DNA from 3 places in the Pseudomonas sp. NFX15 genome. Region 1 is predicted to be linked to each of the others. Evidence: predicted binding sites of a transcription regulator. Region 1 holds the regulator's gene; each other region holds the start of a gene.
What was found. Region 1 encodes sigma-54, which starts transcription at its own class of promoters, with help from an activator protein. Its sites were predicted from a motif close to ANTGGCATNNANNTTGCTNT; they were not measured.

Region 1 (5,223 bases):
CCAGGGCAATTTGCTGGCCGACCCGGTGAGCATCGGCCAGCGTGCGGCGCAACGGGCAGCGAGCCGTCTGGGCGCGCGTCCGGTGCCGACGTGCGAGGTGCCGGTGCTGTTTTCCGCGGAGTTGGCGGGTGGCTTGTTCGGCAGTTTCCTCTCGGCGATTTCCGGCGGCAGCCTGTATCGCAAGTCGTCATTCCTTGAAGGCACGCTGGGGCAAAAGTTGTTTCCGGAGTGGCTGACCATCGACGAGCGCCCTCACTTGATGAAAGCGATGGGCAGTGCGGCGTTCGATGGCGATGGCTTGGCGACCTACGCCAAACCGTTCGTCGAAAAAGGCGAGTTGGTGTCGTATATCCTCGGCACTTACTCCGGTCGCAAGCTCGGGATGCCGAGCACGGCCAACGCTGGCGGTGTGCACAACCTGTTCGTCACCCATGGGGATGAAGACCAGGCGGCCTTGCTGCGACGCATGGGGCGCGGGCTTTTGGTCACCGAGTTGATGGGGCAGGGGCTGAACATGGTCACCGGCGATTACTCCCGGGGTGCGGCGGGTTTCTGGGTCGAGAATGGCGAAATCCAGTTTGCGGTCCAGGAAGTGACCATCGCCGGCAACATGCGCGACATGTTCAAGCAGATCGTCGCCGTGGGTAATGACCTGGAACTGCGCAGCAACATTCGCACGGGTTCGGTGTTGATCGAGCGGATGACTGTAGCGGGCAGCTGATTCTCGGGGCTACACAAAAAAGGCGCGCCACCCATTGGGTGGCACGCCTTTTTTATTGGCTAAAACACAGTGCCTGTAGGAGCGAGCCACAAAAGCTCCCTCGGCAGCTGTTACTCGCCCTCGTCGAAGAAGTTGTTGATCAACGCCACCAGTGCATCCAGCGCTTCCTGTTCCTGCTCGCCTTCTGTGCTCAAGTGGATCGTGGTGCCCTTGCCCGCAGCCAGCATCATCATGGCCATGATGCTTTTACCGTCGACCATGGTCTCTGGTGTACGACCCGCGCGGATCTGGCAGGGGAACTGGCCCGCCACCCCAACGAATTTTGCAGAAGCACGGGCGTGCAGGCCCAGCTTGTTGATGATTTCGATTTCCAGAGCAGGCATCGCGGTGTGAATCCTTTAGCTGAGGTCGCGGTGGCGAACCTGGACGTTCTTCAGGGATTGTTGCAGCGTCCGCCCCAGACGTTCGGTCAGGTACACGGAGCGGTGATGGCCGCCGGTGCACCCGATGGCGATGGTGACATAGGCGCGGTTGCTGGCGGCAAAACGAGGCAGCCACTTTAGCAGGTATGAGGAAATGTCCTGGAACATCTCTTCGACGTCCGGCTGTGCCGCCAGATAATCGGCAACCGGTTGATCGAGCCCGGACTGCTCACGCAATTCCGGTTTCCAGTAGGGATTGGGCAGGCAGCGCACATCGAACACCAGGTCGGCGTCGACCGGCATGCCACGCTTGAAGCCGAAGGACTCCACGAGGAACGCCGTGCCCGGTTCAGGCTGATTCAGCAGGCGCAGCTTGATGGTGTCGCGCAATTGATACAGGTTCAGGCTGGTGGTGTTGATCTTCAGGTCGGCGAGGTCGGCAATCGGTCCGAGCAGGACGCTTTCGACGTTGATGGCCTCGGCCAGCGAGCGGTTGGCGTTGCTCAGCGGGTGGCGGCGACGGGTTTCCGAAAAGCGCTTGAGCAGGGTTTCTTCGTCGGCGTCCAAGTACAGGACATCGCACTGGATGTGCCGGGCGCGGACTTCTTCGAGCAGTTCGGGAAAGCGTGACAGATGGCTGGGCAGGTTGCGCGCGTCGATGGAAACGGCGACCAGCGGCTGCATCATTTCGGTATGGATCAACGCGCGTTCGGCCAGCTCGGGAAGCAGGCCGGCAGGCAGGTTGTCGATGCAGTAGTAGCCGTTGTCCTCAAGTACATTGAGGGCGGTACTTTTACCGGAGCCGGAGCGGCCACTGACGATGATCAAGCGCATGATTACTGACCGTTTTGCTCGTCCAGGACAACCTGATACAGGGCTTCATTGCTTTTGGCGCTACGCAGTTTGTCGCGTACATCCTTACGGTCGAGCATGCTGGCGATCTGGCGCAGCAGCTCAAGGTGCGCATCGGTAGCGGCTTGCGGGACCAGCAGGACAAACAGCAGGTCAACCGGTGCGCCGTCGATGGCGTCGAAATCGATAGGGGCGTCCAGGTGCATCAAGGCACTGATGGGCGACTCACAGCCTTTAAGGCGGCAGTGTGGAATGGCGATGCCGTTACCAAAACCGGTCGAGCCGAGTTTTTCACGGGCAATCAGCGCCTCGAAGACATCTTGCATCTCCAGCCCCGGCACTTCGCGGGCGATCAGATTGGCAATTTGTTCGAGGGCTTTCTTTTTACTGCCGCCCGGCACGTTCACGAGGGAACGGCCGGGGGTCAGGATACTTTCAAGTCGGATCATGGGTTGGGGGTGTTAACGACCGGTCGCGCCCTGAAGGAGGCTCTGGGTCTTTTCCTTATGCTTTTTGAGTTGTTTATCCAGCTTGTCGGTGAGTGCGTCGATGGCGGCATACATGTCGGTATGTTCCGCGTTGGCGACCACTTCATTCCCGGGAATATGCAGCGTGGCTTCGATTTTCTGCTTCAGCTTCTCGACGGTCATCGTGACCTGCACGTTGGTGATCTTGTCGAAATGTCGCTCCAATCGTTCGAGTTTTTCGCCGATGTAGGTGCGAAGAGGTTCGGTCACTTCCAGTTGGTGTCCACTGATGTTGACTTGCATACAGCTTCTCCTTCGTTGCCAGTGCATAAAGCGGCAGATCAGATGATCTGCCACTGGAACGCTGTGGCGTGGCCCTACATCAACCGCTTGCGTTCGCTCGAAGGCGCGATCCCGAGGGATTCGCGGTACTTGGCGACGGTGCGGCGAGCCACCTGAATGCCTTGTGCCTCCAGTAAACCAGCGATCTTGCTGTCACTCAACGGCTTTTTCTGATTTTCCGCGGCAACCAGTTTTTTGATGATCGCGCGGATCGCCGTGGACGAGCATTCGCCGCCTTCGGAGGTACTGACGTGACTGGAGAAAAAATATTTCAGTTCATAAATACCCCGGGGGGTGTGCATGAACTTTTGGGTGGTCACCCTCGAAATCGTCGATTCATGCATGCCGACTGCTTCGGCGATGTCATGCAGGACCAGCGGCTTCATGGCTTCGTCGCCATATTCGAGGAATCCGCGCTGATGCTCGACGATCTGGGTGGCCACTTTCATCAGGGTTTCGTTGCGGCTCTGCAGGCTCTTGATGAACCAGCGGGCCTCCTGCAACTGATTGCGCATGAACGTGTTGTCGGCGCTGGTGTCGGCGCGGCGCACGAAGCCGGCGTACTGGGCGTTGACCCGCAGCCGTGGCACCGACTCCTGGTTCAGCTCTACCAGCCAGCGTTCGTTGTCCTTGCGCACGATCACGTCGGGCACGACATATTCGGCTTCGGTGGACTCGATTTGCGAGCCTGGGCGCGGGTTGAGGCTCTGGACCAGCTCGATGACCTGGCGCAGCTCGTCTTCCTTGAGTTTCATGCGGCGCATCAACTGGCTGTAGTCGCGGCCGCCCAGCAGGTCGATGTAATCGGTGACCAGGCGCTTGGCCTCGGCCAGCCAAGGAGTCTTGGCTGGCAGCTGCCGCAGTTGCAGCAGCAGGCATTCACCCAGGTTGCGGGCGCCAATGCCGGCAGGCTCGAATTGCTGGATGCGGTGCAGGACGGCTTCGATTTCGTCCAGCTCGATGTCCAGTTCCGGGTCGAAGGCTTCGAGGATTTCCTCAAGGGTTTCGTCCAGGTAGCCCTGATTGTTGATGCAATCGATCAGGGTCACGGCGATCAGGCGATCGGTGTCGGACATCGGGGCCAGGTTCAGTTGCCACAGTAAGTGGCTCTGCAGGCTTTCGCCGGCCGAGGTGCGGGTGGTGAAGTCCCACTCGTCGTCATCGTTGCTGGGCAGGCTGCTGGCGCTGGTCTGGTAAACGTCTTCCCAGGCGGTGTCGACCGGGAGCTCGTTGGGAATGCGCTCGTTCCAGTCGCCTTCCTCGAGGTTATCGACCGTCGGGGCGCTTTCCTGGTAGGAGGGTTCCTGGATATCGGTATTGGGCTTTTGTTCGGCGTTGTCGGCCAGGGGGTCGGAATTGTCGAAGTCGTCGCCTTCTTCCTGGCGTTCGAGCATCGGATTGGACTCCAGGGCCTCCTGGATTTCCTGTTGCAGGTCCAGGGTCGACAATTGGAGCAGGCGGATGGCCTGTTGCAGCTGCGGTGTCATCGTCAGCTGCTGGCCCATTCTCAAGACTAGCGATGGTTTCATGGCAGGGGCTTAACACCTTATTCGCCGGCGCACATGCGCCATCCACTACAGGGCGCCGAAGCGCCAAACTTAAGCAAGTTATATGCCTGAAACTGAGGGGTTTGCCTAGACCGCTGTAACAATAAAAAGCTATAAAACTTTGTTGACACAAGGCCGTCATCGGCGGCGATGGATGTGCAGCGGGTACTCAAGGCGCGGCGTTCGGGCGATTGCCTGGACACCGTTGCACTTACAGGCGGAATTCGTGGCCCAGATACACTTCCTTCACCAGTTCATTGGCAAGGATGGTTTCCGCGTCGCCTTCGGCAATCAGTTGGCCGTCGTTGACGATGTAGGCGGTCTCGCAGATATCCAGGGTTTCACGAACGTTGTGGTCAGTGATCAACACGCCAATGCCTTTGGCCTTGAGGTGGTGGATGATCTGCTTGATGTCGCCGACTGAAATCGGGTCCACGCCGGCGAAGGGTTCGTCGAGGAGGATGAATTTCGGGTTGGTGGCCAGGGCCCGGGCGATTTCCACACGACGACGCTCGCCGCCGGACAGGCTCATGCCGAGGTTGTCGCGGATGTGGCTGATGTGGAATTCCTGCAATAGGCTTTCCAGTTCCTTGCGGCGGCCGGCCTTGTCGAGTTCCTTGCGGGTCTCGAGGATGGCCATGATGTTGTCGGCCACCGACAGCTTGCGGAAGATCGAGGCTTCCTGCGGCAAATAGCCGATACCGGCCTTGGCGCGGCCGTGCATCGGCTGGTGGCTGACGTCCAGGTCGTCGATCAGCACGCGGCCCTGATCTGCCTGCACCAGGCCGACGATCATGTAGAAGCAGGTGGTCTTGCCGGCGCCGTTCGGGCCGAGCAGGCCGACGATCTGACCGCTGTCGATGGACAGGCTG
Region 2 (5,223 bases), on a different contig from region 1:
CTCGTGGGGCTCGTCCATGGTCAGCACGTGCAGGATGTTGCCGAACGGATCGAGTTGCGCCCGTACCGGGCGGGGCAGGTCGAGTTGCCAGCTCAGCACATGCTGGCGCTCGCTATCGTGGGGGGTCAGTCGCAGGTACTGGATGCTCGCCCGCACCTTGTCTTCGTAGTGATAGGTGGTCTCGTGGCTGATGGAAAGTCTCATGCCGCCTCCAGGTAAGAACTGTGAATCGCGTTACCCAACTGGCGCACCAGCGGGATGAACTCGGTCAGCCAGGCGTGCAGGCCTTCGTCGAGGATTTCGTTGATGCCGGTGTAGCGCAGGCGTGCGTCCATTTCCGCCGCCAGGCGTTGTGCGGGACGACCGTTGGCCCCCGGCAACTGCGCGAGGATCTGGTCGATTTCTTCGGTGCAGGCGCGCAGCGAGCGCGGGACGTCGGCCCGCAGCAACAGCAGTTCGGCGACATGCCGGGCGCCAGGCGCGTCGCGGTAGATTTCCGTGTAGGCCTCGAACGACGACAGCGCCCGCAACAACGCGCTCCACTGGTAATACGCGTGCGCAGTGCCGTCGCTGACCGCTTCGGCCTGGTCGCCGGCCATTTCGTAACGGGCATCGAGCAGGCGCAAGGTGTTGTCCGCCCGTTCGATGAAGGTGCCCAGGCGAATGAAGCGAAACGCATCGTTACGCATGATGGTGCCGTAGGACGCGCCCCGGAACAGGTGGGAGCGCTCCTTGATCCACTCGCAGAAACGGCTCATGCCGTAGCGACTGAGGCCCTGTTCGGCGATGCCGCGAATTTCCAGCCAGGTGGCGTTGATGTTTTCCCACATGTCGGCGGTAATGCGCCCACGCACCGCATGGGCGCTTGCCCGCGCAGCGCCGAGGCAGCTGTAGATGCTCGCCGGATTCGCCGCATCCAGCGCGAAAAAATGCAGCAGCCGCTCGGCATGCAACTCGCCGTGGCGCTCCAGGTAATCGTCGAGCGTGCCGGTGATCAACAGCGGCATGGCCAGTTCGTGCAAACCATTGCCACGGCCGTCTTGCGGCATCAGCGACAGTGAATAACTGATGTCGAGCATCCGTGCGAGGTTTTCCGCCCGCTCCAGGTAACGTGACATCCAGTACAGATCCGAGGCAGTTCTACTTAACATGGCAGGCTTCCTTTCAATCCTCGACCACCCAGGTGTCTTTGGTTCCGCCACCCTGGGAGGAGTTGACCACCAGGGAGCCCTCGCGCAGCGCGACACGGGTCAAACCACCGGGGACCACCCGGGTTTCACGACCCGATAACACAAACGGGCGCAAGTCGATGTGGCGTGGCGCGATGCCGTTTTCGACAAAGGTCGGACAGGTCGACAGCGACAACGTCGGTTGCGCGATGTATGCGTGGGGCTTGGCGATGAGGCGCGCGCGGAAAGCTTCGATTTCCGCCGCCGTGGCCGCCGGCCCCACCAGCATTCCGTAACCGCCGGAGCCCTGGGTTTCCTTGACCACCAGCTCTGGAAGATTGGCCAGCACGTGGGAAAGTTCAGACGGATTACGGCATTGCCAGGTCGGCACGTTCTTCAGGATCGGTTCTTCATCGAGGTAGAAACGGATCATGTCGGTGACGAACGGGTACACCGACTTGTCATCCGCCACCCCCGTGCCGATGGCATTGGCCAGCACCACGTTGCCGGAGCGATAGGACGACAGCAGCCCCGGCACGCCGAGCATCGACTCAGGGTTGAACGCCAACGGATCGAGAAAGGCGTCGTCGAGGCGCCGATAAATCACATCGACCGCTTTCGGCCCGTCGGTGGTGCGCATGTAGACCTTGTCGTCGCGCACGAACAGGTCCGCGCCCTCCACCAGCTCCACACCCATTTCCCGCGCCAAAAACGCATGCTCGAAGAATGCGCTGTTGAAGCGCCCCGGCGTCAGCACCACCACGCTCGGGTTATCGATGGGGCTTGAGCTTTTCAGGGTGTCGAGCAGCAGGTTCGGGTAGTGATCGATGGGGGCGATGCGCTGCGCCGCGAACAGCTCGGGGAACAGGCGCATCATCATCTTGCGGTCTTCAAGCATGTAGCTGACGCCGCTCGGCGTGCGCAGGTTGTCTTCGAGCACGTAGTAGGTGCCGTCACCGTCGCGCACCAGATCGACGCCGGAGATGTGCGAGTAGATATCGCGGTGCAGGTCCAGGCCCTGCATCGCCAACTGGTATTGCTCGTTGGCCAGCACCTGTTCGGCCGGAATGATGCCGGCCTTGATGATGCGCTGCTCGTGGTAGAGGTCGGCGAGGAACATGTTCAACGCCTTGACCCGCTGGATGCAGCCGCGCTCGACCACTCGCCATTCGCTGGCAGGAATGCTGCGCGGGATGGTATCGAAGGGGATCAGGCGCTCTGTGCCCTGCTCGTCCCCGTAGAGCGTGAAGGTAATCCCGGCGCGATGAAACAACAGATCGGCCTCGCGTCGCCGTTGTGCCAGAAGCTCGTCAGGCGTCTCGGCCAGCCAACGGGCAAACTCCCGATAATGCGGGCGGACCTGGCCGCCGGCATCATACATTTCATCAAAATAGGTGCGGATCATGCCGTACTCCTTGTCACCCGGACCCTCGGACCATCGCAAGGCCCGTGCCATCGGCAGAATCGCTTTGATTTCAATCGGTTGGATATTCACCGCGCTGACACCGCACCAATCCTGTGCGGCAAACGCCCCAACCTGATCGCCCCCGCTTCATTACAAGGCGTGATAAGAGCCTGTCACCAGCATAGTCCGTAGGAGCCGGCTTGCTGGCGAAGGGCCGTTAAGTCATGTGTTGTTCTTCGAGGACGCCATCGCTGGCAAGCCAGCTCCTACAAGGGCGTGTTGAATTAATTGGCGGCGAAAATGAAAACGGCCAACCCGAAGGTCAGCCGTGTTTGCTGGTTGTTACTGTTCATAAGGTTATGCGAGTCGCCCTCGTACCTCCTGTTTCACACCCCAGCCTTCGATGATACCGCCCAATGGTTCGACCACCGCTTCGAAACCCTGCTCGAAATCGCCGATGTCGTCGTAGGTGGCATACATGACTTTGCACAACTCCAGCGCCCAGGCGCCGTCATCGCGCACACTGACTTGCGCATCCAGGGATTCACCCCGGTGGAAATGTCCTGCCGCCCTGCGTGCCCGCTCCTCGTCCGGGAAAATGGCGTAGAACTCGATGGGATGAAACCGGGAAAAGTCAAAACCGCCTTCTTTCATGCGGCGCAGCACACTGCTGCTGATGTCTTCTTGATAGGCTGTGCTCATGAAACGTCCTCCTCAAAACGATGGATAGACTTTCCGTACTCCCTCACCCGCAACCGAACAGCGCGAGCGACGGCAATGATGTGCCGGTGGGAAACAAGCATGGAGCTGACAAGACCAGACCTTAGCGATCCATTCGCTGATCTCGCTTGCAGAGTAGCCCCAAGATAGAGCCGCTGCCAAGGCCTGGATTTGAATGCGACAGGTGTTGTTCAGATTGGAGTGATGCCGAGGATTTGTATGCTGTTCTGCGACTTGAGCTCTTTGACGCGCGCGTCAAGGGTGCGCCCTTCCAGATCGTTCAGATCCAGTTCGGCAGCGACAGGAAGAAGCCGGGCCTTGATCAGCTTGGCGGCCTGCTCTTTATCCGGGCATTCATCGCACTCAAAGACTTCGTTGATGGTCTCGCCATGATCATCCACGAAAGTGACTTTCCACTTTTGCATTGGTGCCTCCTCGATAAAACCCGTCGGTGGGCTTACCTCTATCTCGACCTTGTTAGCAGGCTAATTGTTCCATCGAGGTCAGAGAGGACCTGTGGGAGCGTGGCTTGCCGGCGAAAGCGGTGTGTCAGTTGACATTAATGTGTCTGAAACACCGCTTTCGCGGGCAAGCCACGCCCACAGGTATTGCGAACCAACCGATGGAAATCAGTCGTTGCTTGGTTTGTTCACGGCCTGCAATACGTACTGCGGCAAGGCAAACGCACCGATGTGAATTTCAGGATTGTAGTAGCGCGTGATAATGCCGCTGCCGGTGAAGCGCTGTTGCAGGGTTTCGCGGGACAACTTGCGATAAGCGTTATTGGTTGCGCCCCAGGCGAAGGTCATCGAGCCGCCGATGTAGGTCGGCACGGCGGCCTGGTAGAAGTGCCAGTCCGGGAACAGGCTGCGCAGGCGACCGGCGGTGGTCTTCACTTCTTCGATCTGCATGAACGGCGTGCCGTTTTGGGTCACCAGGATGCCGCCTTCGTTCAGGCAACGGCGGCAGGCCTGGTAGAAGTTTTCCGAGAACAGCACTTCGCCCGGCCCGATCGGGTCGGTGGAGTCGGAAATGATCACGTCGAATTTTTCCGTGGCGGTGGCGACGAAACGCATGCCGTCGTCGATCACCAGGTTCAGGCGTGGATCATCGAACGCGCCCTTGGAGTGATTCGGCAAGAACTCCTTGCACATGTCGACCACGGTGCCGTCGATCTCGACCATGGTGATGTGCTCAACGCTGCGGTGCTTGGCCACTTCACGCAGCATGCCGCCATCACCGCCGCCGATGATCAATACGCGCTTGGCGGAGCCATGGGCGAGGATCGGCACGTGGGTGAGCATTTCGTGGTAGATGAACTCGTCGGCTTCGGTGGTCTGGATCACGCCGTCCAGCGCCATCACCCGGCCCATGCGCGGGTTTTCGAAGATCACCAGGTGCTGGTGCTCGGTGCGCACTTCGTACAGCAGTTTTTCCATGCGAAAACGCTGGCCGTAGCCTTCGTAGAGGGTTTCCAGGTAGTCGCTGGCGGGGATGTTGCTCATGGGAAGTGCTCCGATGAATGCGGGTGGCAACGGACGGTTACCCGCCCATGATGGCCAATCGATCGGCTCGATTGACCGGGAAAGGCGCGCATTCTACGTCGCGGAAGATGACAGGTCGAACCTCACTTGTTCGGGTTGCCCCAATCCTGTGGGAGCGAGCTCGCCCGCGAAAGGATCAACCAAGTGCACCTGACAGACCGAGGCGTCTGTATCGCGGGCAAGCCACGCTCCCACAGGTACAGTGTTGGTCCTTCAGAACTTGACGTTGCCCCGCGGCCCGGCGATGGCCCAGATGATCAGCCCCAGCACGGGCAGCAACGCGATCAGCAACACCCAGAGGACCTTCGACCCGGTCCCGGCGCTGCTTTTGAACACGTTGATGATGGCCCAGATGTCCAGGGCAAAAATGATCAAGGCGACCAGG
Region 3 (5,223 bases), on a different contig from region 1:
GACCATGGGAAAGAAAATGGTTTCCTGAAGTTCCGCAGGGATGCCCGGGCCGTTGTCGATGATTTCGATCTTGGTCACCAGGCGATGGCGCACGTGGCCGATGGTGAACTGGCGCATGGCGCGGGTGCGCAGACTGATGCGGCCCAGGCGCAGTTCGTTCTGGCTGCTGATGGCTTGCATCGCGTTGCGCACAATGTTCAGCACCGCCTGGATCATTTGCTCACGGTCGATCAAGACATCGGGAATGCTCGGGTCGTAATCGCGCACCAAGGTGATGCAACCCTGGCTTTCGGCCTCGACCAGTTGGCAAACACGCTCCAGCACTTCGTGGACATTGCACAGGGCCAGCGACGGCAACTTGTTGGAGCCGAGCATGCGGTCCACGAGGTTACGCAGGCGGTCGGCTTCTTCGATGATGACGTTGGTGTAGTCGCGCAGGCTTTCTTCCGGCAGCTCCCGGGCGAGCAATTGAGCCGCGCCGCGAATGCCACCCAACGGGTTCTTGATTTCATGGGCCAGGCCGCGCACCAGCATCTTGCTGGTTTCCTGCTTCGACAACTGTGCTTCTTCCTTGGTAATGCGCAGCAGGCGATCGCGGGGGTGGACTTCGAGCAGCAGCAGGGTGTCGCCATTGCTGAGGATCGGCGTGACCGCGTAATCCACGGTCAGGGTCTGGCCGGTGAGGGCGGTGAGCATGGCTTCGCGCTTGGTGAACGGGTGTGCTTGTTCGACGGCTTGGCGCAACGAATTCAGCGCCTCGGTGGATTCGGTAAACAATTCGCTGATGAATTGCCCGTGGCTGCGCTGACCGCTGATAGCCAGCAGCATCTCCGCCGCCGGGTTCATGTACTCGAGGCGCAATTCGGCGTCGAGCAGGATGGTGGCAGTGGTGAGGTTGTCGAGTAGCAAACGGTGGAGTGCGTCGCTAATGGTCATCGGGACCTCTTTTAGGGCGCAGCGTGCGCAAGAAACAAGCGTTGCTGCGGAAAATGCAAAAACCAAACCAAGGCTCCGAAAAGAAGCGCCGAAAGCCTGAAACGGGCGTTTAACGCTCGATTGCGTGGCGTTCTGCCAGCTTTCGCGGGTAGTTTCGAACCAAAATGGGTTGCAATGTGAGTAGGGTGCAAGCATTTGCACCAATATAGGGCGCAAACCTATACAAGGTTAGAAAAGTCGCTGGAAAGGGTTTTTTTCTTCGGCGGGTTTATCGCTGAGCGGGCATTCCGGTCGCTGGCCGTAGTCTTCGAGGGCGCAAGGTTTGATCCGGCGTTTCTGGCTGAGCGAGGTACGCTGCATGTGGAAAGGTTGGCTAGCCGTGCGTTCGACGATGCGCCCCTGTTCGTCGAGGATTTCCACCGACAGGGTGTGGCTGCCGCGATCAATGTTGCTCAACGGGAACACCGGGCTCGTGCCGGGTTCTGCAGTGGGCTGGCCGTCGAGCAGCAAGCGGTAGCGGTGACCAGGTTGCAGGGCAGGCTCATGGGTGGCGCTGACAATGACTTCTCCTGCATTGCTGCGGATAGTTGCATCGGGTTCCGGGACCAGGATACGCAACACGTCGTAGTGGAACAGTGCGGGTTCTTCTATTGGGTTTTCGGCAATCACCGACAGGGCAGAAGCGGGGTTGGCGCCCGTGTCGGCCTGCGCCAAGACGGAATGGGCAATAAGGCTGGCAATCAGCAGCCAGGCCTTCACGGCTTGTGCACTCGTTGGACGATGATGTTCACGGTGGGGCTTTGCTGCACAACCTTTTCACCCTCGATGACTTGAACGGCGAGGCGATGCTCGCCGCGATCGATATTCACCAGTTGCAGGGTCGGCACGTTGCCAGGCTGGCCGTAGGGCTGATCGTCCAGCACCAGCCGCAGCAGATGCTGGTCTTGCAGGCCTGGTTCGATCTGCACGTTGACGATGAACGAGCCGTTGTTGGCGCGCAGGTTTTCTGTGGTGGGCAGGCCTGTTAGCGTCAGCACTTCATAGGCTTTGGGCGGCTGGCCTTGGCGGGGTGGTTCGCTCGCTGGATCAGCATCGGCGGGCGGCTGTCGCTCGACGCTGTTGAGGGGCGGCAGCTCGACCGGTTGGGCGCTGACGCCGTCAGGTGGTTGATTGCTATACGCTGTGGCGCCGTTGGCATCGGTGTACTTGTAGATCTGCGCCGTGGCGGGCAGAACGATCAGCAGCAGGATGAAGAGAAAACCACGACCCATGGAATCGACCGGAAACGAAAGCGATGGGTTGCAGCATAGGTCAGGCTGGGTGTTTGACCCAAGCAGGTAACATTCGGGCGTAATTGAAGCCCCCTGTAGGAGCTGGCTTGCCAGCGAAAGCGGTTGGTCTGACACAGTAGTGTTGTATGTGTCGACGCATTCGCTGGCAAGCCAGCTCCTACAAGGTTTTATAGTGTTTTCAAGACAATAAAAAAGGCCTCCCGAAGGAGACCTTTTTGTCACGCCGCTTGCGCAGGCGCTACCGGATTAGCAGCTGTAGTACAGCTCGTATTCCAGTGGGTGTACGAAGGTACGTACCTTGATTTCTTCTTCGCTTTTCAGGGCGATGTAAGCGTCGATGAAGTCGTCGCTGAAGACGCCGCCTTTGGTCAGGAACGCACGACCTTTGTCCAGCTCTTCCAGGGCTTCTTTCAGGCTGCCGCAAACTTGTGGGATCTCTTTCGCCTCTTCAGGCGGCAGGTCGTACAGGTTTTTGTCAGCGGCGTCGCCAGGGTGGATCTTGTTCTGGATGCCGTCCAGGCCAGCCATCAACAGTGCGGCGAAAGCCAGGTACGGGTTGGCAGCCGGGTCCGGGAAGCGTGCTTCGATACGGCGGGCTTTCGGGCTCGACACGTAAGGAATACGGATCGAAGCAGAACGGTTACGAGCCGAGTAGGCCAGCATTACCGGCGCTTCGAAGCCTGGTACCAGACGCTTGTAGGAGTTGGTAGCCGGGTTGGTGAAGCCGTTCAGGGCCTTACCGTGCTTGATGATACCGCCGATGAAGTACAGGGCGGTGTCGGACAGGCCGGCATAACCTTCACCTGCGAAGGTGTTCTTGCCATCTTTCCAGATGGACATGTGTACGTGCATACCCGAGCCGTTGTCGCCGTACAGAGGCTTAGGCATGAAGGTCGCGGTACGGCCGTAGGCGTCAGCAACGTTGTGCACGACGTACTTCAGGGTTTGGGTTTCGTCGGCTTTCTTCACCAGGGTGTTGAACTTGACGCCGATTTCGTTCTGGCCGGCAGTCGCCACTTCGTGGTGGTGAACTTCAACGGTCAGGCCCATTTCTTCCAGTGCGTTGCACATGGAGGTACGGATTTCGTGGTCGTGGTCGAACGGCGGAACCGGGAAATAGCCGCCTTTGACGCCTGGACGGTGACCTTTGTTGCCGCCTTCGATGTCCTGGTCGGACATCCACGAACCTTGTTCGGAGTAGATCTTGAACATGGAGCCGGAAATGTCGGACTTGAACTTCACTTGGTCGAAGATGAAGAACTCTGGCTCTGGACCCGCGAACACGGTGTCACCGATACCGGTGGCTTTCAGGTGTTCTTCAGCACGACGGGCGATCGCACGTGGGTCGCGGTCGTAGCCTTGCATGCTCGAAGGTTCGATGATGTCGCAGACCAGGATCAGGGTCGGCTCTTCGGTGAACGGGTCCAGCACGGCGGTGGAGTCGTCCGGCATCAGGATCATGTCGGAGGCTTCGATGCCTTTCCAGCCAGCAATGGACGAACCGTCGAACATTTTGCCGACTTCGAAGAAGTCGTCATCCAGCGCATCGCGAGCCGGCATGGTCACGTGGTGCTGAGTGCCTTTGGTGTCCGTGAAGCGCAGATCAATCCATTTGACGTCATGATCTTTGATGAGTTGAACCGACTTCGACATAGTGTCCTCCGGGTGGCTTCGGGCTTAGTAATGGATAGCCCTTGGAAAGTGGGTGATGCCGGCGCGAATACTCTGCCAAGGCAACCTGCCTCACAAGGGAGCAAATTGCATGCCAGTGCCCCACCATGGGTTTTTTGCCCCAAAAACACGCTTATTAGCCATAAATGCACTTTAAAGCAGAAAATACCGCCCCGTAATGTGGCGTCATTTCCAATAAATGACCCGTTTTGGTGCGTGCAAAACCTTCTGCACATTAACTGGTTAAACCTTGAGCAATTTCCGCTATAATCCGCGCCCCCCTTTTTCGGCAGGCCTCGTGCGCGCTGTTTCCATGAAATTAATCGTAAAAGTCTTCCCCGAGATCACCATCAAGAGCCGCCCGGTACGGATGCGTTTCATCCGCCAATTGGCCAAGAACATCCGTGCCGTGCTCCGCGATCTGGACCCGGCTGTGGTGGTGAACGGCGTGTGGGACAACCTCGAGCTGGAAACCCGCGTCAGCGACCCCAAGGCCCTGAAGGAGATGGGCGAGCGCCTGAGCTGCATGCCGGGCGTCGCGCACTTCCTGCAAATCGACGAGTACCCGCTGGGCGACTTCGACGACATCGTTGAAAAGTGCAAGCAGCACTACGGCGATGCCCTGGCCGGGAAGATCTTTTCGGTGCGTTGCAAGCGCGCCGGCAAACACCCGTTCAGCTCGATCGACATCGAAAAATATGTCGGCAGCCAGCTGCGCCGTCAGTGCGGTGCTGCCGGGATCGACCTGAAAAACCCGGAAATCGAAGTGCGCATCGAAGTTCGCGACCAACGGTTGTTTGTGATCCACAGCCAGCACAACGGTATCGGCGGTTATCCGTTGGGCGCGCTGGAGCAGACGCTGGTGCTGATGTCCGGTGGTTTCGACTCCACCGTGGCGGCGTACCAGATCATGCGCCGCGGCCTGATGGCGCATTTCTGCTTCTTTAACCTGGGCGGACGGGCCCACGAACTGGGCGTCATGGAAGTCGCGCATTTCATCTGGAAGAAGTACGGCAGCTCCCAACGCGTGCTATTTGTCAGTGTGCCGTTCGAAGAAGTGCTCGGCGAAATCCTCGGCAAAGTCGATAACAGTCATATGGGCGTAGTATTGAAGCGTATGATGTTGCGCGCTTCGTCACAAATTGCCGATCGACTGCACATCGACGCGCTGGTCACCGGTGAGGCGATCTCCCAGGTGTCGAGCCAGACGCTGCCGAACCTGTCGGTGATCGACTGCGTGACCGACAAGCTGGTCCTGCGCCCACTGATCGTCGCGCACAAGCAGGACATCATCGACACGGCCAACGAAATCGGCACCGCCGAT

Region 2: the regulator sigma-54 is predicted to act here: its motif matches at 2,607-2,626, upstream of J1D76_RS24715 (circularly permuted type 2 ATP-grasp protein).
Region 3: the regulator sigma-54 is predicted to act here: its motif matches at 3,979-3,998, upstream of glnA (type I glutamate--ammonia ligase).

Annotation. Positions count from the first base shown of each region.
Region 1 is NZ_JAFMPV010000021.1:16,013-21,235, forward strand. It holds gene pmbA (metalloprotease PmbA) at 1-721, shown strand, start outside; gene J1D76_RS20295 (HPr family phosphocarrier protein) at 832-1,104, opposite strand; gene rapZ (RNase adapter RapZ) at 1,120-1,977, opposite strand; gene ptsN (PTS IIA-like nitrogen regulatory protein PtsN) at 1,980-2,444, opposite strand; gene hpf (ribosome hibernation-promoting factor, HPF/YfiA family) at 2,457-2,765, opposite strand; gene J1D76_RS20315 (RNA polymerase factor sigma-54) at 2,840-4,333, opposite strand; gene lptB (LPS export ABC transporter ATP-binding protein) at 4,563-5,223, opposite strand, start outside.
Region 2 is NZ_JAFMPV010000033.1:50,001-55,223, reverse strand. It holds gene J1D76_RS24725 (transglutaminase family protein) at 1-204, opposite strand, end outside; gene J1D76_RS24720 (alpha-E domain-containing protein) at 201-1,151, opposite strand; gene J1D76_RS24715 (circularly permuted type 2 ATP-grasp protein) at 1,165-2,574, opposite strand; gene J1D76_RS24710 (ribonuclease E inhibitor RraB) at 2,932-3,276, opposite strand; gene J1D76_RS24705 (hypothetical protein) at 3,486-3,719, opposite strand; gene speE (polyamine aminopropyltransferase) at 3,924-4,799, opposite strand; gene J1D76_RS24695 (PLDc N-terminal domain-containing protein) at 5,052-5,223, opposite strand, start outside.
Region 3 is NZ_JAFMPV010000009.1:128,480-133,702, forward strand. It holds gene glnL (nitrogen regulation protein NR(II)) at 1-936, opposite strand, end outside; gene J1D76_RS12550 (penicillin-binding protein) at 1,165-1,695, opposite strand; gene J1D76_RS12555 (DUF4124 domain-containing protein) at 1,692-2,207, opposite strand; gene glnA (type I glutamate--ammonia ligase) at 2,475-3,881, opposite strand; gene thiI (tRNA uracil 4-sulfurtransferase ThiI) at 4,213-5,223, shown strand, end outside.